DNA from 2 places in the Aeromonas sp. R6-2 genome. Region 2 is predicted to be linked to the other one. Evidence: riboswitches for the same ligand, from Rfam matches in the RefSeq annotation. Region 2 holds a riboswitch; the other holds the start of a gene.

Region 1 (14,729 bases), on a different contig from region 2:
CTGCCCGACCACGGCCAGCCCTTCACACTGGACCGGATAGCGCGTCTCCTTGCGGATCTTGCTCAAGAGCAGGCTCTCGGGTGTGCGCACCGTGAATACCAGCGGCGCACTGCTGAACTGCTCGATGAAGCTGCTGAAGTGCACCATGGCTCCCATGCCCCGTTCACACACCAGCGAGATGGCGACCCGATAACCGGGGCGGCAGCAGAGGGCCGCCTCGTTGGCCGAGACGGTGTAGAGGGTGAAGTAGAGGAATCCGCGGCGATCCGACCCGATCAGGACGGCGGGGAGTGCCCGGTTGACCCCGGTCGGCGTGATCACCTCGACGCCGGCTTCGCTGGCGGGTTGCAGGTAGGAGAGCACATCGCTCCCCTTGATTGGGGTCCCTTTTTCCCGCTGGGCGAGCAGCTTCTGCTTGATGGCACTGGCCTGGCTCTGTTCTGTCACAACGCCTCCTTACATGCAGAGATGTGTTTCATTTAAGGCCGCTCCCTCAGGAGGCACAACACTTCTTGAACTTCTTGCCGCTGCCACAGGGGCAGGGATCGTTGCGACCGATCCGGGTGGGGGGCGGCGATATCTCCCCCTCCGTGTAGCGCCAGCGTCCCGCCTCGCGCAGGAAGCGAGAGCGCTCGTGCAGGCAGGCAAGTTGTCCGCCATCTTGAAACCAGGCCTTGAACTCGACCCACCCCTGATCGCCCTGCTCGCCGCTGCCGAGGATCTCCAGATGATCCCAGTGGGTATCTTGCTGCCCCAGCTCTTCGGCGCTGAGGCCCCCCAGATGGTCCGGATGCCAGGTCTCGACCAGGTACTCCCCCAGTCCCAGCACGAAGGCACAATAGCGGGAGCGCATCAGGGCTTCGGGAGTGGGGGCGGCGGCGCCCAGATGCAGGGGTTGGCAACAGTCGGCATAGGGGCGGCCCTGGCCGCAAGGACAATCGGACATGAAAAGGACTCCGTGTGCGGTGAGGGGAGCCATACTAATCGGCCCTCACCCCGGGGCCAACCCCCTTGTTATCAGGGAAGGGCATCGCTTTTGAAGGTGGCGCGGATTTGGGGCAGCAGGGGCGTGGGGTCAAATCCCGCCTCTTCACCCAATACCGGGTGCAGCAGGGGCTGAGGCTCGGCGGCCTGCAGGCGGCCGGCCAACAGGGCTCGGGTGATCTGGCCCAGCTCATAGAGCTGGCGCACCTCGCCGAAGGCGATGGCCGGGTCGAGCAGATCCCCCTCGCGGGTGAAGACCATCAGGGGGATCTCGTAGCGGGCCGCCCGGGTTGGGTTGGGACCCAGGATGCCATCCCCCGCACCCATCAGGAAGGGTTGGTGATCGCCAAAGGCGATCACCAAAAAACGTTCATCGCCGGCCGTCAGGGTCTCGAGCAGCTTCTGCAATGAGGCCATGGCATCCACCACGCCTGTGTAGTAAGTGTTGAGGGTCTGCCGCTCGTCGGCGGGGAGATCGGGGCAGGCTCCATCGAGCTCGGCCCCCTGATAGCGCGGGCCATCGAAGGGACCATGCCCCTGCATGGTGACCCCATAGGCAAACTGGGGAGCCTCGCCGCTCAGCAGGCGAGCTATCATGGCATCGTCCGAGACATAGAGTCCCTTGTGAGAGAGGGTGGTAAAGGCCTCCTCAAACCAGCGAGTCTGGTAGCCCAGCGCCGGGATCGCCCGATCCCTGCCCCAGAATTTCTCCACATAGGGGTGGACGAAGAGGGTCTGATAGCCGTTGGCCCGCGCCGTGTTGGCGAGGCTCGGCACACTCGGCTGCAGATAGTAATAGGGCACTATGCCCTGCTTGAGCAGTCCCACCGGCAGCCCGGTGTTCATCTCGAACTCGGCCAGCACCGTCATCCCTCCCGTGGTGGGGGAGTGGATGGTTTTGCGCCACTGGTGCACGCCGGCGGGCAGGGTGAGCTCCGGCGCCCTGGCACAGATCTTCCCCTGCCAACCGAGCCAGAGGGATTCATATTGCAGCACGATCACCCTGTCCCAGAGGGGAGGGTGATGGTCGGGAGCGTGCTCCCGCTGCGGGGCGAGACCCGAGCTGAGCAGGGGGTAGCGGAAGATGGATCCCTGGCTCACCATGTCATCCACCAGGTTGAAGAGGTAGAGGCCGGGGCCGGCGCGGATCAGATCCCTGTGATAGGTGACGCTGTGCTGAAAATAACGCACGTTGGGGCCGAGCAGGCGGTTGCTGGCCTGGGTGGCGAAGACGCACAGGGCGAAGAAGGCGAGGGTAGCCGCAACCCCGCGCAGCAGCCAGCGCGACAGGGCGAAACGCCAGCAGGCGAGCGCCAGCAGCAGGGCCAGCGCCCAGGGCGCCCAAGGGTGCTCCTCGCGCAGGATCTGGAGCAGCCCCAGCAGGTTGCCGAGATCATTGCCACCGATGGGCACCCCGTAGATGGCGATCTTGGTGAAGTTGGCGACAAGGCCTAAGCCCATCAAGAGGGTGAAGGCCAGTCCCATGTAGAGATGAAAACCGGCCAGGGCGCACACTCCCCAGCCTATCACCATGGTGCCCCAGGCCAGGTAGTAGTGTTCGATCCGAAATCCCGACCAGAGGGTGAACTCACCGAAGCGAAAGAAGGCAAAGCCGTGCAGCAGCAGGAAGGTAAGGTTACCCAGCAGCAGGCTGGCCGCCAGCCGGGAGCGTCGGCGCAGGCGAAACAGGGGAGCCAGCAGGTGCAGCAACAGGGCGTTGACCAGCACTATGGTGCCGAGAGCGAGTAGCAGTTGGGGCAGGGAGAAGCCCCGGGCCGGCAAGATCTGCAGGAAGCGGGTGGGCAGCGGTGCCCCCTGGATCTGCGGTTTCACCCAGAGGGAGTACTCCCGGCTGGCCGCATCATCGGGGACGCGCATCGTGCTGTTGAGCTGTACAAGGCACCCCTTGTCGCCACAGCGTTGGCGCTTGCTGGCATCGATGTCGAGGCGGCCGGCCTCACCGCCGTCTTCCCGGCGCAGGATGAAGGTGAGACGGTCGGCTCCTTGCAGGGGCTCGGCCAGTCGCCACTTGTGATGCAGTACCACATACATGCCGCGCTCGTCACTCTTGTAGAGCAGGGAGGCCTGCTCGAGGCGGGCGACCTGCAGGGTGCCGCTGTGAAAGTCGATGGGCTCGAAACGGTTCAGCACGGCGTCGAGGCGCAGCCAGGGAAGCAGCAGGGCAAAGAGAAGCAGGCCCCACAGCAGGTGGAGCAGGAGGCGCCGCCAGTCGGCGGCTGGAGTGACAAATCGGGATCTCATCTGGCCCTGTCCTTGAGCAACGAGAGTGGCCGATGGTGCGGCCAATGCCCTCTCGTTGTCAATTTTATGACCGGAAAATGAAGATCTGATTAACAGTTGATGACGGGTCCCTCCATGGACCCGGATCGATTAGCCGAGCAGACCCTGATGCAGCCGGTTGACCACGGCGCCGGCCTCCTCTTCGCCCACCAGGAAGCAGAGGTTGTGGGCGCTGGCCCCATAGCAGATCATGCGGATATTGTGATCCTGCAAGGTGGCGAAGACCTGGCTGCCCACACCATTGACCTCGCTCATGCGATTGCCGATAAGGGCCACCAGGGCGAGCCCGCTCTCTACCTTGACCTTGCACAGCTCACCGAGCTCGGCCAGTACCTTGTCGCTCAGGGTCGCCTCTCCATTGCTCTGGCTGCCGGTGTGATCCAGGGTCAGGGAGACGCTCACCTCGGAGGTGGTGATGAGATCCACCGAGATGCGGTGGCGTGACAGGATGCCAAACACCTCGGCCAGAAAGCCGTAGGCGTGAAACATGTTGGGGCTGTGCAGGGTGACCAGCACCTGGTTGCGGCGCAGGGCCACGGCACGAAACAGGGGGCTGCTGCGGGTGGCTGCGCGGATCCAGGTGCCGCCGGCCGCCGGATCCCGGCTCGAGCCGACGAAGACGGGGATGTCTTTGCGCACCGCAGGTTGCAGGGTCGAGGGGTGCAGCACCTTGGCACCGAAGGTGGCCATCTCGGCCGCCTCGGCGAAGCTGATTTCGGGGATGGGTCTGGCCCGGGTCACCAGGCGCGGATCCGTGGTGTAGATGCCGGGAACATCGGTCCAGATCTCGATGCTGCCGGCATCCATCGCCTCGGCGAGCAGGGCTGCGCTGTAATCCGAGCCACCACGGCCCAGGGTGGTGGTGCGGCCATGTTCGTCGGCCCCGATAAAGCCCTGGGTGACGACGATGGTATCGCCGAGCAGGGGTGAGAGCGTCTGCTGGCAGAGGGTACGGGTAGTCTCGAGATCGACGCTCGCCTTGCCAAAGCGGCTGTCGGTACGCAGCAGCTGGCGCACATCGATCCATTGGGCGCTGGCCCCGCGCTGGCGCAGCAGCTCGGTGAAGAGGCGGCTCGACATCATCTCGCCACAGGCGATGAGGCGATCGGCCAGCTCCGCATCGGTGTGCAACCTGGCCTGGCGTGCCATGGCCTCGATCTCGGCAAGCTGGGCATAGATGGCCGCCCGCAGCTCGGGGCTGGGGGAGAGGGCGTCGAGGATACGCTGCTGGATCTCTGTCAACCGGGCCAGCTGCTCGCCCAGGGCCTCGTCACCGAGTTCCCCCTGGGCCAGGGCGACCAGCAGATTGGTGACGCCGGCGCTGGCGCTCAGCACCACAATACGGGTGGCGGGATTGGCGAGAACGACATCGGCGCAACAGCCCATGGCGGTGGCATCGGCGACACTGGTGCCGCCAAACTTGGCGACGTTGAGAGCGGTCATGAAAACTCCTGTCTATATAAAAAAGCCGGTCCATCGGGCAAAGACAGGGGAAGCGGTAAAATGGCAGGAATAGGTGAACATCCCGGCCAGAAGCGCTCCACCTGAGAAGGGCTAACCCTTCACCGATGACAGCCCGGGGGATTCAGCCCCCGCAGCCGACGGGATGCATAACGGTATGCTTCCCATCTCGGCGCTGCTCCCCCTGGCCCGGGATCGTCGGAGACCGAACTCCTCCCCCTGGCTGCCTGGGCAACGCTCCTCTTCTGGCTCCACCCCTTGGGCGGTGGAGTAATTAAACAAATAACCCGTCTTGGTCATCAGTGTCAATCAAGAATCGACAAACATTAAGGGTTCTTTTTTTACTCATTTTAAATCAATCAATTAAGCAATGTTCTTTAGCAAAATCTTGGAGCGGCGCTGCCAGTTGTAGAGGCGCTGCTTGGCCACAGGAAGATCCTCCACGACCACAGGATAAAAACCGCGCTCCTGAAACCAGTGGATGGAGCGGGTGGTGAGCACGAAGAGGCGCTCTATCCCCTGTCTGCGAGCCTGCTCGCTGACCCGGCCGACCAGCATGTCCCCCCGGTGGCCACTGCGATACTCGGGATGAATGGCCACGCAGGCCATCTCGGCCATCGCCTCGTCGGGAAAGCTGTAGAGGGCGGCGCAGCCGATGATGAGGCCGTCGCGCTCGATCACGGTGAAGTGCTCGATCTCCATCTCCAACTGTTCCCTGGAGCGACGCACCAGAATGCCCTCCTCCTCCAGGGGGCGGATAAGGTCCAGTATGCCGCCGATGTCGTCTATGGTGGCGGAGCGCGCCCGCTCGGCACTCTCGCGCACTATCTGGGTGCCCACCCCCTCCCGGGTAAAGAGCTCCTGCAGCAGGGCCCCGTCTTCCGTGTAGCTCACCAGATGGGAGCGCGGTACCCCGCCGCGGCAGGAGGCGATGGCGGCGCGCAGATAGCGAGCCGTGCCCGAGAGGTGATCCCCCTCCTGGGCGAGCAGGGCCAGATGCTCCTGCGCCTCTTCGGGAAAGAGCTCGGAGATGGCATTGCCCCCCGCGTCGAGCACCCCCTGATGGGAGCTAAAGCAGATGAGCTTGTCGGCTCTGAGATCAATGGCGATGCGCTGGGCCACCTCTTCCGAGCAGAGGTTAAAGCTCTCGCCGGTGACCGAGCAGCCGATGGGGGAGATGAGCACCAGGTTCTGCTGATCCAGCTGGCGACGGATCCCGTCGGTGTCGATGCGTCGTACCCGGCCGCTCAGGCAGTAGTCGACCCCTTCGTCCACCCCCAGCGGCTGGGCGGTGACGAAGTTGCCGCTCACCACGCTGATGCGAGCCCCCTGCATGGGGGTGTGGGCCAGCCCCATGGAGAGGCGGGAGGTGATCTCGAACTGCATGCCGCCACACACCTGCTTGATGATAGCGAGGCTCTCCTCGTCGGTGACCCGGGTCTGCTTGTGGAAGTGGGGGGCTATCTGGTGGCGGGCCAGCGCCTCGTCGATCTGGGGGCGGGCGCCGAAGACCAGCACCAGACGGATACCCAGCGTCTGCAACAGGGCGATATCATTGATGATGTTGCTGAAGTTGGGGTGACTGATGGTTTCTCCCCCCGCCATCAACACGAAGGTGCCACCCCGATGGAAGTTGACATAGGGGGTGGATTGACGAAATGCATTGACCAGAGCGGGATCCCTTTCACGCACAGCTGAAGCCCTAACAATAGAAAGTCACGAATGGGGTCAATATATGAAAATCAATTCACAAATCAAGCTTATTTATTCTGGGTGAGCTCTTTATTTCTCCAGGTGCTAGGATGAGCGCATCACAGCCTGTTTCAGAGGGGAGAGTCATATGACCCAACCACATCTCGAGTTGCCGGAGGATGAGCCTCTGGCCGAGCGGCTTGGCCCTCTGCTACTGCAACTGCTCACGGCCTATGGCGACGGGGATCTGGCCAGCTTCTCGGCCCTCTTGCCCCCCGACTTCGTTGCCGGGGAGTACGGTGCCGAGCGGTTTCACAAGGGAAGCCTCCAGTTTCGCGAGCGTTTTGGCCCCTGTCTTCGTCTCACCTTTCTGACCCGGCTACGGCGGGGTCACGACACCCTGTTGCTCTGGAAGGGCACCTTCTCGAGTTGTGAGGATGAGTTGCTGCTCCACCTCAAGGTGAGCGGGGAGGAGGGTGTCGAAGGGTTTTGGATCGTCTGACCCCTCTTGATCCCGGGTCTGACTCTCCCGTATTGTCGCTCGCTCATGGAGCCGTCAGGAGAGAGTCATGGAAAACATCAGCCTGGTATCGCCCGCCGATGCCCTGCCGGGGCGTAGCGAGCCCCTCGCCGTCAATCCGGTGCACGTTGTCAACGGGCATGCCACCGTCGGGCCCTGGCCCGATGGGATGGCGGTTGCCTGGTTTGGCATGGGCTGTTTTTGGGGCGTCGAGCGCCTCTTCTGGCAGCAGGAAGGGGTCTGGTCGACGGCGGCGGGTTATCAGGGCGGGATGACCCCCAATCCCACTTATCGAGAGGTATGCAGCGGCCTGACCGGTCACGCCGAGACGGTGCAGGTGGTGTTCGATCCGACCCGTATTCGTTACGGGGATCTGCTGCGCCTCTTCTGGGAGCATCACGATCCGGCGCAGGGAATGCGCCAGGGCGGTGATGTGGGCACTCAGTATCGCTCTGTCATCTTCTGGGCCGACGAGGCGCAGCGGGCCGAGGCCGAGGCAAGCCTGGCCGTCTATCAGGGGGCGATGGCACAAAGCGGTGATGGCCGGACTATCACCACGGCCATCTTGCCCCTGGTTCCGTTTTATTACGCCGAGGAGTATCACCAGCAATATCTGGCCAAGAATCCCGAGGGGTATTGTGGTCTGGGGGGGATTGGTGTCTGCCTGCCCGTTGGGGCGAATTGAACGCAAACTGTACCGATAGTAAAAAAAGCAGAAATAAAATGAACTTTCTTTGCCAGGAGTGCTCCAACCAGTTGAGCCCTCATGGACGGGGGCCCAGACCAGACACTTCTTGCCAAACAAGATGACAGCAAGCCAGGCCGCCCCATACCGGGCGGCCTGTTTCTTTTTGGGTGGGGGAATCAGGTTAGCGGATGGCGCTGTCGAAGAGGTTCTTGATAAGAATGATAAATTCGATGAGAAACTCCCGCTGGGCGGCCGTGGCCGGACGCTCCCAGACGGCGGAGAGGACCTCTTGCAGGTCGGCCACCACTGAGTCGGCTTCACGCATAATGACGAAGCGGACCTTGGAGTCGAGCTGAGGGTTCTGCTCGCACAAGGCGATCAGGCTCTCGGCGACCTGGTCGCTCACCAGATGCTCGATGGTCTCACCTCCGGCCTCGTCGCCCTTTTGCTCAAACAGTCCAAGGCTCTCGACCAGATATTCGATGAGCGCCAGATACCCTTCACCGTCTACAACCATGTCGCGCTACTCAATGTGTGATGGAAATGGAGCTATTGTAGTGAGCCCACCGGGGATGACAATCGGTAACGGAGACGATGGCGGGAAAAGAGTACCGACCCGCGCCGGATCTGCTCGAGCGCCGTCACCCGAAAACCCAGTCTTAAAAATAGCCCAAGACTCAGCAGACTGGCCTCGGTTTGCAGCTCGTGCCAGCCTCTCTCCCTGGCAGAGGCGAGCACTGTGGTCACCAGATGTTCGCCTATGCCCTGTCGTTGGTGATCCGGTGCCACATAGAGAAGACCCAGATGGGCAGTTCTGGTCAGGGTGACGAAACCCACCCGGTTTGCATCCAGCCAGGCCACCCAGCCCTCGCTGGCGGCCAGCTCCCTTAGAAAGGCGGGGCTGCGGGCGCCGACCGCCCAGGCTTCGACCTGCTGTGGTGTGTAGTGCCCGGGAGCGCTATGGCGTACCGAGTGCTCGAACAGGGTTGCCAGCGCGTCGTGATCGCCTGGCTGCATGGGGCTGATGGTCAGCATCATAGAGGCCTCTGCAGGCGGCGGGGCAGGGTGGCACTTACCCTCTGATAAGAGTGGTGCACCCACCCCTGCCAGAGATCGTCGGCCAGGGTGTCTTGCAAGGTAACGCTGTTCCAGTGGCGCTTGTTCATGTGCCAGCCCGGGGTCACTTCCGGGTGGATCTCGCGCAGCAGCAGCGCCAGCTCGGGATCGCACTTGAGGTTGAGCACCATGGGATTGGCCTCCCAGCGCAGCAGGGCAAACATCTTGCCGTGCAGGCGGTAGACCAGAACTTCCGGGCCGAAGGGGGTATCTTCGGTGGCGGCGGGGAGGCTGAGCAGGTGATCCCGCACGGCAGTGAGCGTTATCAAGGTTCGCTCCGGCTTTTCTGTTAGAATCGGCGACCCAGTATAACCCCGACAGAGGCGCATGCGCGGATGCTCTATCACAAGACCTATGAAGTTGGGCCCGACAGGCCCTGGGTTGTCTTCGTCCACGGGGCGGGGGGGAGTTCCAACATCTGGTTTCGCCAGCTCAAGGCGTACCGGGAGCGCTTCAATGTGCTGCTGCTCGATCTGCGCGGTCACGGCCACTCCCATCGCCTGCAGCAGGTGGTGCAGGGCAAATACAGCTTTCGGGCGGTGACCGAGGATATCGTCCGCCTGCTCGATCACCTGGGGATCCAGCGTGCCCACTTCGTCGGCATCTCCCTTGGCACCATCCTTATCCGCCATCTGGCCGAGCTCTGCCCCGAGCGGGTCAAGAGCATGGTGCTGGGCGGCGCCATCTTGCGCCTCGATATTCGCTCACGCATCCTGGTGCAACTGGGACGCCTCGGCCAGCACATCCTGCCCTATATGTGGCTCTATCGTCTGTTTGCCTTCATCATCATGCCACGGGATCGCCATCGCGAGTCGCGCCTGCTCTTCGTGCGCGAGGCGCGGCGCCTGTGTCAGAAGGAGTTCAAACGCTGGTTTCGTCTCGCCACCGAGGTCAACCCCCTGATGCGCTACTTTCGCGAGCGACCGGTCTCGATTCCGACCCTCTATATCATGGGAGAGGAGGACTACATGTTCCTCGCGCCGGTGCGCGAGCAGGTGTCGCGCGACCCCTATAGCGAGCTGGCGGTGATCGAGGGATGCGGCCACGTCTGTAACGTAGAGAGCCCGGAGCGATTCAATCGTCAGTCCATCGCCTTTCTTGCCGCTCAAGACGGGTGAGCCGGGTGGCGCGGGTCTATCTTATTCAGAGATAACCCGTTGGACTGTTCACCATGAGTGCCTTTTCCCCCAAGTACCCCATCCACGCCGATATCGAGATCCCGGTTAACCTGAAGGCCTCATGGCAGCAGACCCTGGATCTCATCGCCCGCCTGTTCGAGGTACCGGCGAGCCTCATCATGCGGGTCCATGCCCGGGAGATAGAGGTCTTCGTCAGCGGTAACCATCCCGACAACTGCTATGGGGAGGGGGCGCGGGAGCACCTCGACTCCGGGCTCTACTGCGAGCACGTGATGGATACCCGCCGTCCCCTGATCGTGCCCAATGCCCTCAAGGATCCCCTGTGGGATCACAACCCCGATATCAAGCTGCAGATGATCTCCTACTGCGGTCTCCCCATCCTCTGGCCCGATGGCCATATCTTCGGCACCATCTGTGTGCTGAGCCGGGAAGAGAACCCCTATCCCTCTCCCTATCCCGAGCTGCTCGAGCAGTTTCGCGACAGCGTGCAGGCCAGCTTGCACATCCTGCTCGACAATTTGCAGCTTGAATCGGCCCAGCAGGCGTTGGTGGAGCGCGGGGAGCAGCTTGCCACTGCTCTGTACTCGGTCAAGGTGCAGCAGGAGGAGCTGCTTAATCACGAGAAGCTGGCGGCGCTGGGGGCCATGGTGGCGGGCGTCTCGCACGAACTCAATACCCCTCTTGGCAACGTGATCACCCTGCTCACCACCCTGGGGGATCGTTTCGCCGCCCTGGAGAGGCAGCTAGAGAGCAAGACGCTGGCCCGTTCACTGCTCGAAGAGTTTGTGGTGAGTGGGCGTGAGATCTGCTCGGTGGCCGACAAGGAGCTGCAGCGTCTGAGCCGCCTCATCAATGACTTTAAACGGGTCTCTGTCGAGCAGGTCTCCGAGCAGCGCCATCGTTTCGATCTGTGCGAGCGTATTGCCGAGCAAGTCAGGGTCGAGGGGCTGGAGCCCGGGGGGGTGAGGGTCGAGAACCGGGTACCGCAGGGTATTGGCTGTGACAGCTTCCCCGAGCCACTGGGACTCTTGCTCCACCATCTGTTGCAAAACGCGTTGCGCCACGGACTGGCGGGGGTGAGTGATCCACAAATCACCCTGGAGGCCAGGGTGACAGGGGGAATGGTAGAGCTGACACTGGAGGACAATGGCACCGGTATGGCACCCGAGGTGCGGGCCCACGCCTTCGATCCCTTCTTCACCACCCGACTTGGGCAAGGTTCAGGGATGGGGCTGGCCATCTCACGGCGTATTGCCAGTGCCATCCTGGGGGGGAGTCTGGATCTGGCCCCCGTGCTTACCGGTGCGGGTTGCCGCTTTATCCTGCGCTTTCCCCTGACGGCACCGGGGCGGGTGTGAGGGGCATGCGCCTGTGGTAGCGCGCTACTACCCCACACGATGAGCGACTCGTTACCCTAAGGCTCTCGTTACCAAGGAGCCAAGATGACCAAATTAGCCCACACCATGATCCGGGTCCGCGACCTGGATGCGTCGACCCGTTTCTATCGTGATGCCCTCGGGCTTGAGGTGAAGGATCGTTTTCTCTTCGAGGACTTCTCCCTGAGCTACCTGGCCAATGAGCAGAGCGGCTACGAGCTCGAGCTGACCCACAACCACGACCAGCGCGAGCCTTACAGCCACGGTAGCGGCTATGGCCATATGGCCGTGACGGTGGAGGAGATAGAGGCGGCCCACCACAGGCTGATCTGCCTCGGGCTTGCCCCTTCACCGATCAGAGAGATGCGCCATGAGGGGATGCTGTTGGCGCGCCTCTTCTTTATCACCGACCCCGACGGCTACAAGATCGAGTTTATCGAGCGCAGCGGCCGTTTTGCCTAGGATGTAGCGGTACGAGTCTCGAGGTGGATAAGGCATGAGCAGCGCAGCAGAGAGGTGAAGTTACTTTTGTCCATGCCGCTGGCCAGAGACTCCTGATAGAGCGCTGAGAGAAACTGCCCCATGGTGCGTCCCTCGGCCTGGCAGATCTGCTCGAGGATATCCCAGAACTTGTTTTCGAGCCGGATACTGGTGCTGTGGCCACAGAGCCGGAGCGAGCGGGTGGTGCAGGTATAGTGGTCAGGGCTCTGGCCAGTAAAGAGGGTGCACATGGGAAGATCCAGAGGGAAAGAGGAGGCAAGAGTAAGCAACTTCGGCTTTCGGGTCAAAATCGGGTTTGCAGGCACGGTGCTCGACCGGAGGAGGTATGGATCTCAAGGCGTGGCCCCCCTATCATCCCCGGCCAGTGAGAGGGGGCCGCATGATGAGCAGAAAACCGGACAGGATCACTGCAATGCAGCAAATTATCGATGCGGTCAAGAGGGAGTTCCCCCTCTACCGGGCCGATACCTTTCGCTGTGGTCCCGACAACACCTGCCTCGGTTGCCCCAAGAAGCTGATGGAGCTGGTCGATACCGAACTTTGCTATTGGCAGCATCAGATCGAGCGGGGCATTCCCCCCACCTTCGACGAACTCAGCCGCTTTGGCAAGATGTGCCGCAATATTCGCCGGGCCCTGGTGCGCAATGGCCGGATACCGGCCTGAATCGCCCACTCCTGGCGGGGCGGCAGCTCCCTTAAGGGGTCCCCGGGCAAAGGGCCGGGTCGAAAACCCTGTTCCAGTCGTTTTTCATATCCACAACGACCCAGCCCCGTCGCTTGGCTTGAGCAAGCCCATCGACCAGCTTGCCGCTTGCCGGCGGATGGCTATCGTAGGCGTATTCACGCTCGCCATCGGTATGGTGGATCAGTAATCCAAGGGGGGCGTAGTCAGGGTTGGTCGACGTGTATTGCAGCATGGGAACATCCCCATCACTGTTACCAAACGCCGCCACCGGGCGCTGACCCATGAAGAGATGGATAGCCACCGGTTTACTCGCCCCGTCATTGAAGAAGGCCCCGCTCATGCCTTTCTGGATCTCGCTCCCCTCCTGGCTGAGCGCGAAGGTGTTGATGGCAAAGGAGCCAATAACCTGTTGAGGCGCGATACCGTACATCTTTTCAGACACGACCCGCATGAAATCGATGCCACCGCCGGAGACAATCCAGGTCTGGAAGTCATTGGCCCTGAGGAGATCAAGCAGCTGTCTCATCGGTAGGTAGCCAAGTTGATCGTACTGGCATCCATAACGTGGATCCCGGTGGTGGTTAAGCCAGGTGGTCACGCGTTGACGAAACTCGCTCGAATCTATGTCGCTGTGCGTCAGGGCCAGCAAGCGTGCCAGGCCTCGCCGGCCGGACTTGGCGATAGCCTGGAAATCGTTGTTGAGTGCGGCTTGGACGATGGGATCCGCCTTCCACCCGGGGTGTGCCGGGGCCAGGCGTTTGATCTCGTCCACGGCAAATTGCAGTTGAAATGTCACCGGTGCTTCTGGCCAGAGGGTGCCGTCGTTATCAAACACTACGTGGCGTTTTTCCCGGGGAATAAAGGTTCCTTTGGCGGGGTCGGTGGCGTTGGCAATCCAGTCAAGGACACCTTGTTTGGCGGCCGTGTTATTCCAGGCCGGCAGAGGGTCGCTCTGGGCGGCCTGAGAGGCAAAGGTGGTCAGGAGTAACAGTGCGGCAGTGAGGGTGCTCATGTGCATGGTATTAACCTTCGAACAGTACTGGTGGCGGGTTCTGGTCGCCGATAAAGGTCGATCATAGGGTTGCCACCTTGTACTGGGGCTGACACGGGAGGATGAGTGTCTTTTGTGCTTGTGACGCTGTGAGCGAGCGCGCAGTTTAGGTGATGAATTGTTGAGATCGACACTCAGGGTGGTCGGGGGCGATGGATCCCGGCCGGGATCCTGGCCTCAAAACAGGAGGCGTCAATGGGGAGTCTGAGTCAGGAAAGAGAAACAGGTGACAGTCGCCCCTAAGCAGTGGCCAGAACGTCACCCTCGTTCGGTCAGGACCGTCGGGGCGGTATCGAATCGCTGGTTCACCCGGCGTGGGATCATGTGGCGCTCAATGCCAACCTAATACCCGGTCATCTCCAGATAACCCAGGCCGCTGGCATCCCCCGAGACGCTCACCGCGCCCTCCCAGTAGTTGAAGCGTCCGCTCATGGCCTGACTCGCCTGGCGGGCCCGGATGGTGAGGTTAAGATCCCCGGCCTTGAGTCGCCACTCGATGGGATAGGCCTCCCCCTTGGGGCCGCGCCACACCTTGCCCGGGATAAAACGTATCTGCCCGGCCGGGATCTGCCGCTGGCGGCCGTCTCGCTCAATCACCACGGCGTAGCGGCTCTCGGGCTCAGTGCGCCCTGCCTTGGTGCGCAGGCGAAAGAGCATCAGCTCGCGCCCGTCGTCAAGCTGCAGGGAGAACCAGTCCCACCCCGCCTGCCACTGGGCCAACACCGAGCTGCTCCACTCGTGATCGAACCAGCCCTGACCCTGCACCGTACGGGCCTCCCCGTCCAGGGTGAGGGTGCCGCGCAAGGAGAGCCTCGGGTAGGAGTAGTAGTAAGAGGCGTTACCCGGGCTCTTTTCGCTGTAGCCCCCATCCCCCTGCAGCACGGCGGGCTTGCTGGCGATCGCCGCCAGGTCCAGGGTGAAGGGGGCGGCGCTCACGGTCAGGGTCGCGGGGAAGAGATCGTCACCCCGGGCGATCAGCGCCCAATCCCGCAGCCAGTAGCGCCCGCGGCTTGCCCCGGCAAGGCCGGGCCCCTGGCGGCTGATGCGCTCGTCGCTCAGGTGACGGCCACTGGCCAGATCCGTGATGGCCGCCTGGGCCAGCCAGATCTGGGGAATGCGCCAAGGGTTGCTGGCCGCCTCGCCGGGTCTTATCCCCTGGCGAAACAGGGTCCACTGCAGGCCATATTCGCGCCCCTGCTCATCCTTGAGATGGCC
Region 2 (14,729 bases):
ACCTGGGTCTGGTCAGGGAGTACCTGGCCGCGGGCCGCATCGACCGTGGCAACTCGTTTGTCATCGGCGATCGCCAGACCGATCTGCAACTCGCCGAGAACATGGGGATCGCCGGCATTCGCTACCACCCGACCGAAAATGGCTGGCTCGCCATTCGCGACCAGTTGCTCGGGCGCGGCCGCAAGGCCGAGGTGGAGCGCAACACCCGAGAGACCCGGATCCGCATCGCGGTGGATCTCGACCAGGCCGGCGGCAACCGCATCAGCACAGGCCTGGGCTTCTTCGATCACATGCTCGATCAGATTGCCACCCACGCCGGGATCCACATGGAAGTCGAGGTGAGCGGCGATCTGCATATCGACGATCACCACACGGTGGAAGACACCGGCATCGCCCTGGGTCAGGCCCTCAAGGCGGCGCTCGGCACCAAGCGCGGCATCGGGCGCTTTGGCTTCGTGCTCGCCATGGACGAGGTGCAGGCGGTCATCGACGCCCGCCCCCTGACCGAGCAGGAGGTGGCCACGGCCATGGACTTGAGCGGCCGCCCCTACTTCGTGTTCGACTGCCCGGCCGGCTTTGGCCGCGACCAGGTGGGGGATCTGGCCACCGAGATGGTGCCCCATTTCTTTCGCTCCCTCTCCGACGCCATGGCTATCACCCTGCAGATGAAGGTGGGCAGCGGCAACACCCACCACCAGGTGGAGGCCCTGTTCAAGGGCTTCGGCCGCGCCCTGCGCCAGGCGGTGCGGGTCGAGGGCAGCGATCTCCCCTCCAGCAAGGGGGTGCTCTGAATGAAGCTGGTGATCATCGACACAGGCTGCGCCAACCTGGCCTCGGTACGCATGGCCTTCGAGCGGCTCGGGGTCAACCCGGTGGTGAGCCGCGAGGCAGACCTTATCGCCGCCGCCGACAAGCTGATCCTGCCCGGGGTAGGCACGGCGGTGGCGGCCATGCAGAACTTGAATGAACGCGCTCTGGTGCCGCTCATTCGCGCCGCCACCCAGCCTCTGCTCGGCTTTTGCCTCGGCATGCAGATGCTGGCCGCCTCTTCCGAAGAGCGCATGGGGGGCGAGACCGATATCGAGTGCCTGGGGATCATTCCGGGCAAGATCCGCCTGATGCAGGTCGGCGATCTGCGCCTGCCGCATATGGGCTGGAACCAGGTGTGGCACGACGAGACCCACCCCCTGCTCAAGGGGATCCCGAGCGGCAGCCACTTCTACTTCGTCCACTCCTACGCGCTGGAGGTGACCGAGGCGACCCTGGCCACCTGCGACTACGGCCAGCCGTTCACCGCCATCGCCGGGCGTGACAACTTCTTCGGCGCGCAGTTTCACCCGGAGCGCTCCGGCGCCGTGGGGGCCCGCCTTTTGCAAAACTTTCTGGAGCTGTGACCGGCATGATCATTCCCGCCATTGACTTGATAAACGGCCAGGTGGTGCGCCTCTATCAGGGGGACTACGGCCAGAAGACCGAATACTCGAGCGATCCCCAGGGGCGCTTCGACGACTACGTGGACCAGGGGGCGCAGCAGCTTCACCTGGTCGATCTCGACGGTGCCAAGAACGCCGCCGCCCGCCAGCTTCCCCTGCTGCGCGAGCTGCTGGCCAGCACTGCCGCCCCGGTACAGGTCGGCGGTGGCGTGCGCGCCGAGCAGGATGTGGCCGACCTGCTCGCCGCCGGCGCCAACCGGGTGGTGGTGGGCTCCACCGCCGTCAAGAGCCCGGCACTGGTGATGGGCTGGATGGCGCAATACGGCCCCGAGCGCATCGTGTTGGCGCTGGATGTGAACATAGGGAGCGATGGGGTGCGCCGTATCGCCGTGGCCGGCTGGCAGGAGCAGAGCGACACCACCATAGAGTCGCTCATCGAGGCCTTCCTGCCCGCCGGGCTTAAACATGTGCTGTGCACCGACATCAGCCGCGACGGCACCCTGGCCGGCACCAACGTCGATCTCTACCGGGATCTCTGCGCCCGCTTCCCGCAGGTTGCCTTTCAGGCCTCCGGCGGTATCGGCTCCCTCGCCGACATCGAAGCGCTCAAGGGATCGGGAGTGGCCGGCATCATCCTCGGGCGCGCCCTGCTCGAGGGCAAATTCACCGTGGCCGAGGCGATCGCCTGCTGGGCCAACCAGGAGGTGCGCTGATGTTGGCACGTCGCATCATCCCCTGCCTCGACGTCAAAGATGGCGTGGTGGTCAAAGGGGTGCAGTTTCGTAATCACGAGGTAATGGGCGATATCGTCGCCCTGGCCCGCCGTTATGCGGCCGAGGGGGCGGACGAGCTGGTCTTTTACGACATCACCGCCTCGAGCGACGCCCGGGTGGTCGACAAGAGCTGGGTGAGCCGGGTGGCGGAGGTGATCGACATCCCCTTCTGCGTCGCCGGCGGCATCCGATGCGTCGATGACGCCCGCCAGGTCCTCGAGTTTGGCGCCGACAAGATCTCCATCAACTCACCGGCCCTGGCCGATCCCACCCTCATCACCCGGCTGGCCGAGCGCTTCGGGGTGCAGTGCGTGGTGGTGGGCATTGACTCCTACTTCGACGCCCAGAGCGGTCAATATCAGGTCAAGCAGTTCACCGGCGACGAGAGCCGCACTCGCACCACGACCTGGACCACCCAGGAGTGGGTACAGGAGGTGCAACGGCGGGGGGCCGGCGAGATCGTCCTCAACGTGATGAATCAGGATGGCATGCGCCAGGGCTATGACATCGATCAGCTCAAGGCGGTGCGGGCCCTGTGCAGGGTGCCACTGATCGCCTCGGGCGGCGCCGGCGCCATGGCGCACTTTCGCGACGCCTTCACCCTGGCCGACGTGGACGGGGCGCTGGCCGCCTCCGTCTTTCACAAGGGGATCATCCCCATTCCCGAACTCAAGTCCTGGCTCAAGGGCCAGGGCATCGCCATTCGCAGTTAAGGAGGGCGTGCAATGACCATCTCTTTCGAAAGCCAGAGCCTGGACTGGGCCAAGTGTGACAACCTGATCCCCGCCATCGTGCAGCACGCCCACAGCGGCCAGGTGCTGATGCAGGGGTTCATGAACCAGGAAGCCCTGGAAAAGACCCTGGCCTGTGGCCAGGTCACCTTCTTTAGCCGCAGCAAGCAGCGCCTGTGGACCAAGGGGGAGAGCTCGGGCAACGTGCTCGTCCTCAAGGCCATCACCACCGACTGCGATCGCGACAGCCTGCTGATCGCCGCCGAGCCGGTCGGCCCCACCTGCCATCTGGGCAACGCCTCCTGCTTCGATGGCCACCCGCTGCCGCCGCTGGGCTTTCTCGCCGAGCTCGAGCAACTGCTGGCCGCACGCAAGGGGGCCGATCCCGAGAGCAGCTACACCGCCCGCCTCTACGGCAAGGGCACCAAGCGCATCGCCCAGAAGGTGGGGGAAGAGGGGGTCGAAGTGGCCCTGGCGGCCATGGCCAAGGACAGAGAAGAGCTCATCAACGAGTCAGCAGATCTGCTCTACCACCTGACGGTGCTGTTGCAAAACGAGGGGCTGGCCCTGCAGGACGTGGTGCAGCGCCTCTTCGAGCGGCATCGGCAGGGGTGACAGGAGGCTGGCCTGGCGCCCCCTCCCCTTCGGGGGGATGACAATCCCCCCACAAAGTGGTACTCATCAGGCACTCTTAATGATGGAGCACCCCATGAGCAAGTATCAGGTTCTGGCGACTCGCCCCGATGCCCCCGACTTCACCCTGCTGGAGATGGACTCGCCCACCTTTCTCGAGGAGAAGAGACAACTGCTGGAGCAGGGGCTGGAGGTGGTGGGGGATATTTCCACGCGGCCACCCGGGAAGAGGCCATCGCCCATCACAGGGAGGGCTTTGGTTACCTCAGCCGGGAGTACAGCGCCGCCACCTCGGCAGGAGGCGCGGCCTGGATGGTGATGGGGCTCGTCGACGAGATGAAAAAACGCCTGACACGATGAAGCGTGCAGAGGGAGCCAGACGCTCCCTCTCTTTTTTCCCTTAACGGGCGACCCGCACCGCCTCACCCAGCTGCCACACCGCCATGGCATAGTGGGTGCTGTGGTTGTAACGGGTGATGGTGTAGAAGTTGGAGAGGCCGTACCAGTACTGGTACTGCTTGCCCATGTCCAGGCGCAGCAGGCTCGCCTCCCTGTGATGACCGAGAGGAGCCAGCGGTGTGAGGCCAGCGGCCGAGAGCTGGCTGACTTTGTAGCGGGTCTTGAAGCCGTGCTCGAGGCCGGGAGCCTGGCCGCTCGCCTGTACCGCCACCTTGTCCCCCTTCACCCAGCCATGAGCCTGGAAGTAGTGGGCCACGCTGCCGATGGCATCCACCGGATCCCAGAGGTTGGTGTGACCGTCACCGTTGAAGTCCACCGCATAATTCTTGAAAGAAGAGGGCATGAACTGGCCATAACCCATGGCCCCGGCGAAGGAGCCCTGGGGATCCAGTGGGTCGATCGCCTCACTCCTGGCCATCAGCAGATAGGTCTCAAGCTCCCCCTCGAAATAGGCGGCGCGGCGGGGGTAGTCGAAGGCCAGGGTGGAGAGGGCATCGAGAATTCGGGTCTTGCCCATCACCCGGCCCCAGCGGGTCTCGACCCCTATGATGCCGACGATCACCTGGGGGGGGACCCCATACTGGGCATAGGCACGGTCAAGGGCCTCCTCATACTGGTTCCAGAAGGCGACGCCGTTCTCCACATTGCCCGGGGTGATGAAGTTGTTGCGATAGCGTATCCAGGCCCCGTTCGGTCCAACCGGCGGCTTGGTGGTGGGGGCCTGCTTGTCCATCAGACGGATCACCCAGTCGAGACGCTTGGCCTGCCCCAGCACATCGTGCAATTGCTGCCGGTTGAAACCATGCTGCTGCACCATCTTGTCGATAAAACGGGCCGTCTGTGGATTGGCGGAGAAATCCCCCATCAGGGGTGTCTGCACATGCTCGGGATCGAGCAGAAAGCCCCCCTTGGGTGCCTGGGGCTCACTGGGCGCGGCGGGAGCCGGGGTGCTGCTGCAGGCGGTAACAAGAGGAATGATGGGAAGAAAGAGAGCCAGGTGACGCATCGACATTGAAGATCCAGCAGGTAAACGAAGCCGTCATGTTACTCCATTGTGAGAGTGGAACAAACGCATCTCCCCGCTAAATCGTCACCCGCTGTCGGCTCGATTCAGGCCATGGCAAGCAAGGAGCAGGCGCAGGCGCAAGATTGGCGATAAGATAGAGTTCATCTCCCCCTTTTCACACCGCCATGAGCCATCAGGAACAGTACCGCCAACAACTTCGCCGCCTCTCCGACGAGTTGCTGGCCATCCAAAAACCCATCCGCATCCTCGACGCCATCAAATGGCCGCGCCAGCTCGAGGAGGAGTTCTTCGCCTCGGGTGCCTGCCACCTGCCCAGGGTCGATCGCCACTTCTATGAGGCGATCCCCCTCTCCTTCGATCCTCACCACACCTACCGGGAGCTAAGAGAGCTGCGCGAGAGGATTGTCCGCCACCTGGGAGCCCATGACGAGCTGGGGCAGATCCTGCAGCAGACGGTCGAGCAATACATGGTGGTATGCGAGATGCTGCGCTCACGAGGTACGCCCGATTTTTTGCGCTACAGCCGCCTGCTCTATGGCTCGGCCCGGGATCACCTGCGCGGGGATCGCAAGACCCTCAAGGAGCTGGGAGAGCGTTTGTGCCAGATCTTCTCCCTGCCCGGCGCCCGCCACCTGACCCGCCCCTGGCCCAAGATCTATCAGGGAGAGGGCGCGGTGACGCGACTGCAGGAGAAACTCACCGACTACTTCGATGAGGGGACGGTGCGGGTGAAGCTCAGCGATGGCATCGTCTCGGATGCCGCCGCCGGCGGAGACTATATCAAGCTCAGCAGTCACGCCCGCTTCTCCGAGCTGGATCTTCAGGTACTCGAGGTCCACGAAGGGTGGGTCCATGTGGGCACCACCCTCAACGGCCGGGCCCAACCCTGGGCCAGCTGGCTCAGCGCCGGCTCCCCGCGCATCACCGCCTGTCAGGAGGGGCTGGCCGTGCTTATCGAGACCCTCACCTTCAGCTCCTTCCCGGATCGGGCCAGGCGCATCTCGGATCGGGTGATGGCCATCGATATGGCCGAGCAGGGGGCCGATTTTATCGAGCTCTATCGCCACTTCCATGCCCGGGGCATGGGTCAGCACGACGCCTACAAGGTGGCCCAGCGGGTGTTTCGTGGTGGCGCGGTCGACGGCAGCGCCTGCTTTACCAAGGATCTTTCCTATGTGCGCGGCTATGTGGAGACGGTCAACTTCATTCGCAGCGCCGTACTCGAAGGGGTGCCCGAAATCCTGCCCATGCTCTTCGTGGGCAAGGTGAGCCTGGATGATATCCCGGTGCTCTATCGCCACTATCTGGAGGGGCTTATCGAGGCGCCGCGCTTCCTCCCCCCCATGTTTAAAAACCTGACCGGCCTCTACGTCTGGTTCGGCTTCTCGTCGGGCATGAGCCTCATCGACATCGGACGGGTACAGCAGCATTTTCGCCAGCTGTTCCACACCCTCCCCCAGACCGCTCCCCTCTACGAACCCCAGGGAGACGTGGACATCGACTGATACAAGGACCCCGGCATCAGCCGGGGTCTTTTATCAGGAGTAGGCCTTGCCTTCCAGATAGTGCTTTCGACAAAGGGAGACGTAGCGGTCATTCCCACCGATCTCGACCTGTGCCCCGTCGCGCATCACCTCTCCCGAGGCGCTCACCCTGGCATTCATGTGGGCCTTGTTGCCACACCAGCAGATGCTCTTGAGCTCTTCCACCTTGTCGGCGAGGCAGAGCAGGTGGTAGGAGCCGGGAAAGAGCTCGGCACGAAAATCGGTCTTGAGCCCGTAGGCCACCACCGGGATATCGAGCTCATCGACGATACGCGCCAGCTGATAGACCTGCTCCCTGGTCAGAAACTGGGCCTCGTCCACGATAAAGACATCGATACGCTTCTGCTCGTTGCGTTCACGCAGTAATTCGAAGAGATCGCTCTCCTCGCCAAATACCTCGACTTTCAGGGTCAGACCAACCCGCGCCGAGATAACACCGACACCGAAACGATCGTCGATGGCAGGAGTCATGGCCAGGGGATTCATCCCCCGCTCGCAATAGTTGAAGTGAGCCTGGATGAGCTGGGTCGATTTGCCGGAGTTCATGGCGGCAAATTTATAGTGAAGAGAGGCCATGGGCACGCATTCCGAAGGGTCTTTTTAACTGGGGCGAATACTACCATAAACCAGCGGGGGCCCTAAGGCCCCCGCATGGTGAGATCGCCGTTTGCTCAGGCATTGGCCAGAACAGGTTGGTTACGGCGAATAAAGAAGAGGCTCGATGCCATAAACCAGATCCCGCTGACCACGACACCGGCCAGCACCGAGTGCATCAGACCGAGGGCCAGGTAACCGAGCACGGCACCGAAGGCGATGGTGAGGGCATAAGGCAACTGGGTCACCACGTGATCGATATGATGGCAACCGGCTCCGGTGGAGGAGAGGATGGTGGTGTCCGAGATGGGCGAGCAGTGATCGCCAAACACGGCACCGGCCAGCACGGCCGAGAGCATGGGTAACAGCATGGTGATGTCGCTGGCGGCAGCCATGTCGCCGGCAAGCGGCAACATGATGCCAAAGGTACCCCAGCTGGTGCCGGTGGAGAAGGCCATGGCGCCGGAGAGCACGAACAAGACTGCCGGCAGCAAGGCGATAGGCAGACCGCTCTGGGCCAGGGATGCCAGGTACTTGCCGGTCTCGACCTCGCGAATAACGGCACCGATCCCCCAGGCGAAGATGAGGATATAAATAGCCGGCAGCATGGCCATTACACCGTGCTTGGCGGCCAGCATCCAGTTCTTGAGACCCAGTCCAAGGCGCAGGGAGAGCAGGATGGCCACGGCCAGACCACAGAGACCACCATTCACCAGAGAGGCTCCCACGTCGGTGTTTTCAAAGGCACCGAGCAGCGTGAAGGGGGTGCCCTTCTCGGCCAGGGCTGCGGCGCCGGAGGCCACCATAAAGTAGACGGTGGAGAGGGTCAGGGTCAGGATCGGCAGCACCAGATCCAGCACCCGCCCCTTGTCGGAGCTGGAGAGTTCGCCGCTGGCACCGGCCGGCGCCCCCTTGCTCTCGTCCCACAGCTTGCCTTCGGCCGCCCACTCCTCATGCTGACGCATGGCGCCGATGTCGAGCTGATAGAAGATCACGACCAGAACCATCGCCAGAGTAAAGACGGCGTAGAGGTTCATCGGGATCATCTGGATAAAGGCCGAGATGGGGGTCTGGTCGGTCAGACCGTGGGCCGCCAGGATGCCACCTATGATGGCGATGATGTAGGCCCCCCAGGAGGAGATGGGCATCAGCACGCAGACCGGTGCGGCAGTCGAGTCGAGCAGGTAGGCGAGCTTGGCACGGGAGATCTGGAAACGATCGGTCACCGGACGGCAGACCGAACCCACCGAGAGGCTGTGGAAGTAATCGTCAATGAAGAAGAGGAAGACCAGGCAACCGGTCAGTATCTTGGCGCCGCGGCGGCTCTTGATACGGGTCGCGGCCCAGTCGGCAAACGCACGGGTCGCGCCGGAAACGGTCATCAGGCTGATGATGCCGCCGAGCAGCAACAAAAAGAGGAGAATATTGACGTTCCAGCTGTTAACGGCACCGTCGGCCCAGAAGATGCCTTTGGCGACATCGCCAATGTATTCGGCAGTACCGAGCGGAGAAAAACCGCTCACCAGAATGCTGCCGGCGAGAATGCCCATTCCGAGGGAGAGCAGAACCTTACGGGTCCAGATTGCCAGAATAACCGCAATCAGGGGGGGGGCGAGTGACAATGCCGACGTGGCGTAATGGGTGATTTCCATGATCTCTTGCACCTACAACAGACTCAGGTGGAGATCTACCGAGAGGATAAAGAAACAAGATCCACCGGGGGCGGACATACTCCTCACCCTTCAGGTAGCGCTCCATAGTGGATGACTATGGCAGTCCTGCACCTCTTCGATGCAGAACCAGCAGCCCGGTATGATGGCCTGGCCACTTCGGCGCTGACTCCTTTCCTCGAGCATCACAGGCATCACCCTCCGCTCGGTTACTCATAGGCAGCGCGCCTCTACTTAAAGGTATTCGCGATGCATTTTATCAATCGAGAGATTAATCGCAAGTTTTATGAATGACTACTCATATGAACCACACTCTATCGCAAAGTGCAGCAGAAACATCTTACCCTTCCCTCATGATGACCGATTTCTCCCGCTTGCCCCCCCAAACGGGAATAGCGTGAAAGTAAATAAATGGGTTTACGTCAGGAAATATTAATTAATAATTATCTCCGACTTGACTTGCTCATATTCCCTGTTTAAATTGCGACGAAATAGCTACACTTCATCTGTGTAAAAATCAATAACTGCTCGAGTGGTGTCCTTATGAACGAATTTTTGAAAGTACTGCTGAATATCCGCAGCCTGCGTGCTGCGTGCCGTGAGATGACCATGGAACAACTGGTTGAAGGTCTGGAAAAGCTGCAATCTATCGTTGACGAGCGTCAGCAAGAAGCCGCTGCCAGCCAGGCGGCTCAGGCCGAGCATCAGCGTAAACTGCAAGAATTTAGCGAAATGCTCAAAGAAGCCGGTATCGACCCGACCGAACTGGTCGGTAGCCCGGTTGTTAGCGAAAGCAAGAAGAAAGGCGCCAAGCGTGCTCCGCGTCCTGCCAAATACCGCTATATGGATAATGGCGTAGAAAAGACCTGGACCGGTCAGGGCCGTACCCCTGCCGTGATTGCCAAGGCGCTGGAAGAGGGCAAGGCCCTGGAAGATTTCGCCATCTAACGTGACATCGCCCAATAAAAAACCTCGCCCATGGCGAGGTTTTTTTTATTTGCGCTCACTCTCTTTTTGCCAAATGACTTCCCTGAGCCCCTCGCACCTGATCAACCACCTGGCCAGGACAAAGAACCAGTCACTCAGACGGTTAAGGTAGGGAAGCAGAGCGGGGTTGAGCCGCTCATGCTCACCCAGCATCACCACTTGCCGCTCGCAGCGCCGCGTCAGGGTTCTCACCACATGGGCCTGGGCCGCCACCAGTGAGCCACCGGGCAGAATAAATTGCTTCAGTGGTGACAAATCCTGACTCATCCGATCCATCTCCTGCTCGAGACGAAAGGTCCATTCATGAGTGACTCGCCACACATCCTTATTTTGTGCCGAGCCGGGAAGCGCCAACTCAGCCCCCAGATCGAACAGCTCATGCTGTAACAATTGCAGCGTGGACTGCATATGGAGAGCCTCGTCGGGTAATAGTGCAATCAACAAACCAATATGAGAATTGAGCTCGTCGACAAGACCATAACATTCAACCCTCATATGGGTCTTGGCAGATACGGTCCCATCGGCCAGCCTGGTCATTCCTCCATCACCCTGTCTGGTATATATCCTCATCCCTGTGTCCCGTTGAGTAGTGGTAATACCACAGATTCCAAACCATTGACCTTGATCTCGTGGGCCAAGGCCAGTGCACTGCCCAATTTCCCGGCCGGGAACCCCTCTCTGGCCATCCACACCAGATAGGGCTCGGGCAGGTCGATAAGGCGCCGTCCCTGATATTTCCCATAAGGCATGTTCATATTCAAATGAAGCAACACTTCTGGATCGGGATGGGTCATCAATCGATATCCAGATATTTATGAGTCTGTATTGAGAGCCGCCAGTGACGCTCGATACACACCCTCATGGCCAATTCGGTCGCATGCTTCTTCTGACTAATGGGCTGTAATCCTATCTGCACATCGGGGCGCAGGGTCGCAAAGTGAAGCAGGGCGTCGAGCTCCTCGATATGATGCTCGGTCGCCACCGGGTGCTTAATCTCGTTGGCACGGGCGAGGGCCTGCGGTAATACCTCCAGCCCCCCCTTCATCCCCAGTTTGGGAGAGACGGTGACCCAAGCCTCGTCATGCACCTGGATCTCATGGGTACCACTGGTCTCGACCTGCACCGTAAATCCTTCGGCCAACAAGAGTACCGAGAGCTCGCGCAGGTCATAGAGACAGGGTTCACCCCCCGTGATCACCACGTGGCGAGCCGTGTAATCGAGGCGCTGGAAGCTCTCGCGGATCTCGGCTGCACTCATGGCGCTCCAGGCATCGGACTCGTTGGAGCGATCCAGCACCTGGCGGCTCGGCACCTGACGCTCGGGGTCGACCACCCAGGTATGGCGGGTGTCGCACCAGGGGCAGCCCACCGGGCAGCCTTGCAGGCGTACGAAGATAGCGGGAAGGCCGGTATAGACCCCCTCCCCCTGGATGGTTTGGAAAATTTCGTTGATCGGGTAGTGAATCATCACATTCTGTCTAATTCGGTGAAAGGGCCGACTTACGATGCCGGCGCCAGCTTGGTGGCGAGGCGGGCACGCACGGCCTCACCCTGCTCAAGGTACTCTTGCAGGCCACGAGCGCGCAGCAGGCAGGCGGGACACTCACCGCAACCATCCCCCTGAATGCCGTTATAGCAGGTCAGGGTGTGGTGACGCACAGTGTCAAGGTGGCCACAACGGTCGGCCAGTGCCCAAGTCTCGGCCTTGTCGAGCCACATAAGCGGCGTCTCAAAGCGAACCGGCCTGTCCATCCCCAGCACCACGGCCCGGTTGAGTGCCTGGACAAACTCGTCCCGGCAATCGGGATAGCCGGAAAAATCGGTCTCGCAGACGCCGGTAATGACCGCCTCGGCTCCCACCTGATAGGCATAGATGGCCGCCAGGGTGAGAAACAGTATGTTGCGACCCGGTACAAAGGTGTTGGGCAAGCCGTTCTCTTGCAGCTCACGGCTGACCGGGATCTCATCGCGAGTCAGGGACGAGAGGGCCAGTTCACCGAGCAGGGAAACATCCATCACCTTGTGGGCCTTGACCCCCAGGCGCTCGGCCAGTGCTCTGGCCACCTCGATCTCGGCGACATGACGCTGGCCATAGTCAAAGGTGATGGCATGGACCTCATCATAATGCTGCAGGGCCTGTACCAGACAGGTCGTGCTGTCCTGGCCTCCGCTGAATACGACCACGGCGATACTCATGTCACGCTCCTCGGTTGACTTGGCTAAAGGTAAGCCATTGCTGGTTGAAACGAACGAACAGGTCCCACAGGGGGGCGTAACGCCCGGGCTCTTGCTCCCATTCGCACAAGAGGTGATACCCCGCCTCCAGGGTCGACAAGGCACCGGCGAAGGGTGCCTTGCGAATATGATAGTGGCCACTGCGTGGCGTCAATGCCACCCGGGGCAACGCCGCCAGGGCCGGATTTTCCATCAGCATGCGATAGCACTTGCGCCAGGTGCCATCGAGGAGCACAAAGCGCGCCCCCCTCTCCCGTGGCAACTCGTCGAGGGTGAGCGCCCCCTCACCGGGCCACAGCAGGTAGCAAGGGGGATGGCTGACAAACTGCTGCACCGCCTCATCCTCCTGCCACTGACTGCCCACCCTCAGCTCAGCCAGCTCCAGAGCCCCGGCCAACAGATGGGCCGTCCCCTTGGGATGCAGACGCTCCTTGGGGTGCTGCAACACCATTAATGGCGTCGGGTTGGCGATACGGGGCAACGTGGCACACAGACAGGCCTTGAGTGCGCGGCCACAATGAGTACAGTAGCGGCTGGTGTGGGTTGATGTGGGATCACTCGTGTTCACAAAGATTTCCGGATGGCCGGCAGCTGCCGGGCTCTCGCTGTTATTGCTGCTGCTCTGGCTGAGCGTACCAAGCGATGCCCTCTCGTTTCAGCGTGAGGCCATCGCCCATGGGCAGTGGTGGCGCATCATAACAGGCAACCTCGTTCACACCAATGGCTGGCATCTGTCGCTCAACCTGGTCGGACTCTGGCTCCTGGCGCAGATTTTTCATGACGAGTTGAACTCAAGGTGCCTGCTCACCGTATTGGGACTCTGTGCCCTCGGGGTCACCCTGGGGATCTGGCTCTGGTGCCCTCAGACCCAATGGTACATGGGGCTCTCGGGAGCCCTCCACGGCCTCTTTGCCTGGGGGGTAGTACAAGAGCTGGGGCGTCGTCGCAGCGCCGGCCTGCTGCTGATTGGCTTGCTGCTAAAGCTCTACATCGACTGGCAGGGTGGAGACTCGGGTGGCCCGAGTGCCGCACTGATCGGCGCCCGGGTCCACGTAGAGTCCCATCTTATTGGCGCAATGGCCGGTCTCTTGCTGGGCCTTCTCAGCCGAGCTCGGCGTTGATCGCCTGCAACACACTGGCAGGGGTGTCGGCCTGAGTGATGGGACGTCCCACCACCAGATAGTCGGCCCCCGCTGCCACCGCCTGTGCTGGCGTCATGATGCGGCGCTGATCCCCCTGCTCGCTGCCTGCGGGACGAATTCCCGGAGTCACCAGTTTGAAGTCGGCACCACACTCGGCCTTGAGCAAGCTGGCCTCCTGGGCCGAGCAGACCACGCCATCCAGGCCGGCCGCCTTGGTCAGACGGGCCAGGTGCAACACCTGCTCGGCAGGGGTGAGCCGAACGCCCAATTCATTGAGATCGCTCTGCTCCATACTGGTCAATACAGTCACCGCGATGAGCAGCGGGGCCTTCTCCCCATAGGGAGCCAGGGCTGCCTTGGCCGCTTCCATCATGCGACGTCCACCACTGGCATGCACATTGACCATCCAGACACCCAGTTCGGCACTGGCTGCCACGGCCTTTGCCACCGTATTGGGGATGTCGTGGAACTTCAGATCCAGAAACACATCGAAGCCTCTGGCGACCAGTTGGCGAACAAACTGGGGGCCAAACAGAGTAAACATCTCCTTGCCCACCTTGAGGCGGCATGCCGACGGGCTGAGTTGATCAACCAGGGCCAGGGCCTCTTCTTCGCGCGCAAAATCCAGCGCCACCACTACTTTGGGCTCGCTCATGTCTCTTCCTGTCTTGTTAGCTTGATTAACGTTATTCCCCGTCCAGACCCCGGACCGGTTTGATGGTGCCCCACTGGCGGCACGACGGGCACTGCCAGAAGAGGGAGTGGCTGGCAAAGCCACACTGGCGACACTTGTGGGTCGCCTTTATCTTGATCTGCTCCCCCACCAGGCTCTTGAGCATGGCGAGGCTCTCCTTGGCCTGTCCCTCCTCGGCACCGCGCAGCTGAAGCTCCATCAGGTGATAGAAGCCACGCATGGAGGGGGTTCGTCTGAGCTGACGCAGCACCAATTCGGAGGCCGCCTCGCGACCGTTGTGCTGCTCGACGTAATCGGCCAGACGCAGGGTGACGGAGAAACCGGCCCGCGCCTCCTGGGCGTGAGCCAACAACTCGGGGATCCGCTCAGCCTGTCCGCTCTTCTCCAGGCTTTCACACAGGGGAGAGATGGCCTCACCGACAAAATCCACATCCTGCTCGAGCACCCGCTCAAACTCGCGGACGGCCTGGGCGAACTCCCCCTCCCCCATCACCAGCCATCCCAGGGCGAGGGAGGCCCGCACACAGGCCGGCTCCACCGAGAGTGCCTTGCGAAAGCGGCTCTGCGCCAGTTTGCGATCGCCCTCACGCAGGGCCATGTCCCCCAGCTCACAATGGTAGTGAGCAATGGCGGGGGCCGGCTTCTTGCCCTGAAATTTCTGCAGCCGCTCACTGACCTCGATGGCCTTCTCCCAATCACGCAATTGCTGATAGATAAGCTGCAACTGGGCCAGGGCGGTCTCTTCGAAGTCGCTGTCCTCGGTGAGCTCGAGCCACAATTTCTCGGCCCGATCGAGCAGGCCGGCGG

The links. Region 2 has a riboswitch for lysine ahead of AB5Y48_RS04980 (Na+/H+ antiporter NhaC family protein). Riboswitches for the same ligand answer to the same signal wherever they lie in the genome.
Region 1: it holds a riboswitch for lysine, as region 2 does, so the genes downstream of both, lysC (lysine-sensitive aspartokinase 3) here and AB5Y48_RS04980 (Na+/H+ antiporter NhaC family protein) in region 2, are expected to answer to the same signal.

Annotation. Positions count from the first base shown of each region.
Region 1 covers NZ_JBFODE010000032.1:239,937-254,665, reverse strand. Annotated here, with positions in the region: gene AB5Y48_RS08070 (PilZ domain-containing protein) at 1-447, opposite strand, end outside; gene AB5Y48_RS08065 (YchJ family protein) at 494-946, opposite strand; gene AB5Y48_RS08060 (LTA synthase family protein) at 1,018-3,246, opposite strand; gene lysC (lysine-sensitive aspartokinase 3) at 3,376-4,728, opposite strand; lysine riboswitch at 4,811-4,999, opposite strand; gene argA (amino-acid N-acetyltransferase) at 5,110-6,438, opposite strand; gene AB5Y48_RS08045 (hypothetical protein) at 6,587-6,940, shown strand; gene msrA (peptide-methionine (S)-S-oxide reductase MsrA) at 7,008-7,643, shown strand; gene AB5Y48_RS08035 (DUF3802 family protein) at 7,828-8,163, opposite strand; gene AB5Y48_RS08030 (GNAT family N-acetyltransferase) at 8,196-8,684, opposite strand; gene AB5Y48_RS08025 (MmcQ/YjbR family DNA-binding protein) at 8,681-9,028, opposite strand; gene AB5Y48_RS08020 (alpha/beta fold hydrolase) at 9,098-9,880, shown strand; gene AB5Y48_RS08015 (ATP-binding protein) at 9,934-11,259, shown strand; gene AB5Y48_RS08010 (glyoxalase superfamily protein) at 11,344-11,739, shown strand; gene AB5Y48_RS08005 (ribbon-helix-helix domain-containing protein) at 11,736-12,008, opposite strand; gene AB5Y48_RS08000 (hypothetical protein) at 12,191-12,442, shown strand; gene AB5Y48_RS07995 (HAD family hydrolase) at 12,474-13,481, opposite strand; gene AB5Y48_RS07990 (lipocalin-like domain-containing protein) at 13,857-14,729, opposite strand, start outside.
Region 2 covers NZ_JBFODE010000029.1:45,485-60,213, forward strand. Annotated here, with positions in the region: gene hisB (bifunctional histidinol-phosphatase/imidazoleglycerol-phosphate dehydratase HisB) at 1-791, shown strand, start outside; gene hisH (imidazole glycerol phosphate synthase subunit HisH) at 792-1,394, shown strand; gene hisA (1-(5-phosphoribosyl)-5-[(5-phosphoribosylamino)methylideneamino]imidazole-4-carboxamide isomerase) at 1,400-2,146, shown strand; gene hisF (imidazole glycerol phosphate synthase subunit HisF) at 2,146-2,919, shown strand; gene hisIE (bifunctional phosphoribosyl-AMP cyclohydrolase/phosphoribosyl-ATP diphosphatase HisIE) at 2,932-3,552, shown strand; gene AB5Y48_RS04960 (hypothetical protein) at 3,647-3,889, shown strand; gene mltB (lytic murein transglycosylase B) at 3,971-5,035, opposite strand; gene AB5Y48_RS04970 (flavohemoglobin expression-modulating QEGLA motif protein) at 5,221-6,561, shown strand; gene AB5Y48_RS04975 (thymidine kinase) at 6,595-7,176, opposite strand; gene AB5Y48_RS04980 (Na+/H+ antiporter NhaC family protein) at 7,272-8,846, opposite strand; lysine riboswitch at 8,934-9,105, opposite strand; gene AB5Y48_RS04985 (H-NS family nucleoid-associated regulatory protein) at 9,408-9,812, shown strand; gene AB5Y48_RS04990 (cob(I)yrinic acid a,c-diamide adenosyltransferase) at 9,858-10,421, opposite strand; gene AB5Y48_RS04995 (DUF3820 family protein) at 10,418-10,645, opposite strand; gene queE (7-carboxy-7-deazaguanine synthase QueE) at 10,645-11,316, opposite strand; gene queC (7-cyano-7-deazaguanine synthase QueC) at 11,352-12,047, opposite strand; gene AB5Y48_RS05010 (tRNA-uridine aminocarboxypropyltransferase) at 12,049-12,654, opposite strand; gene rrtA (rhombosortase) at 12,647-13,207, shown strand; gene pyrF (orotidine-5'-phosphate decarboxylase) at 13,188-13,883, opposite strand; gene lapB (lipopolysaccharide assembly protein LapB) at 13,915-14,729, opposite strand, start outside.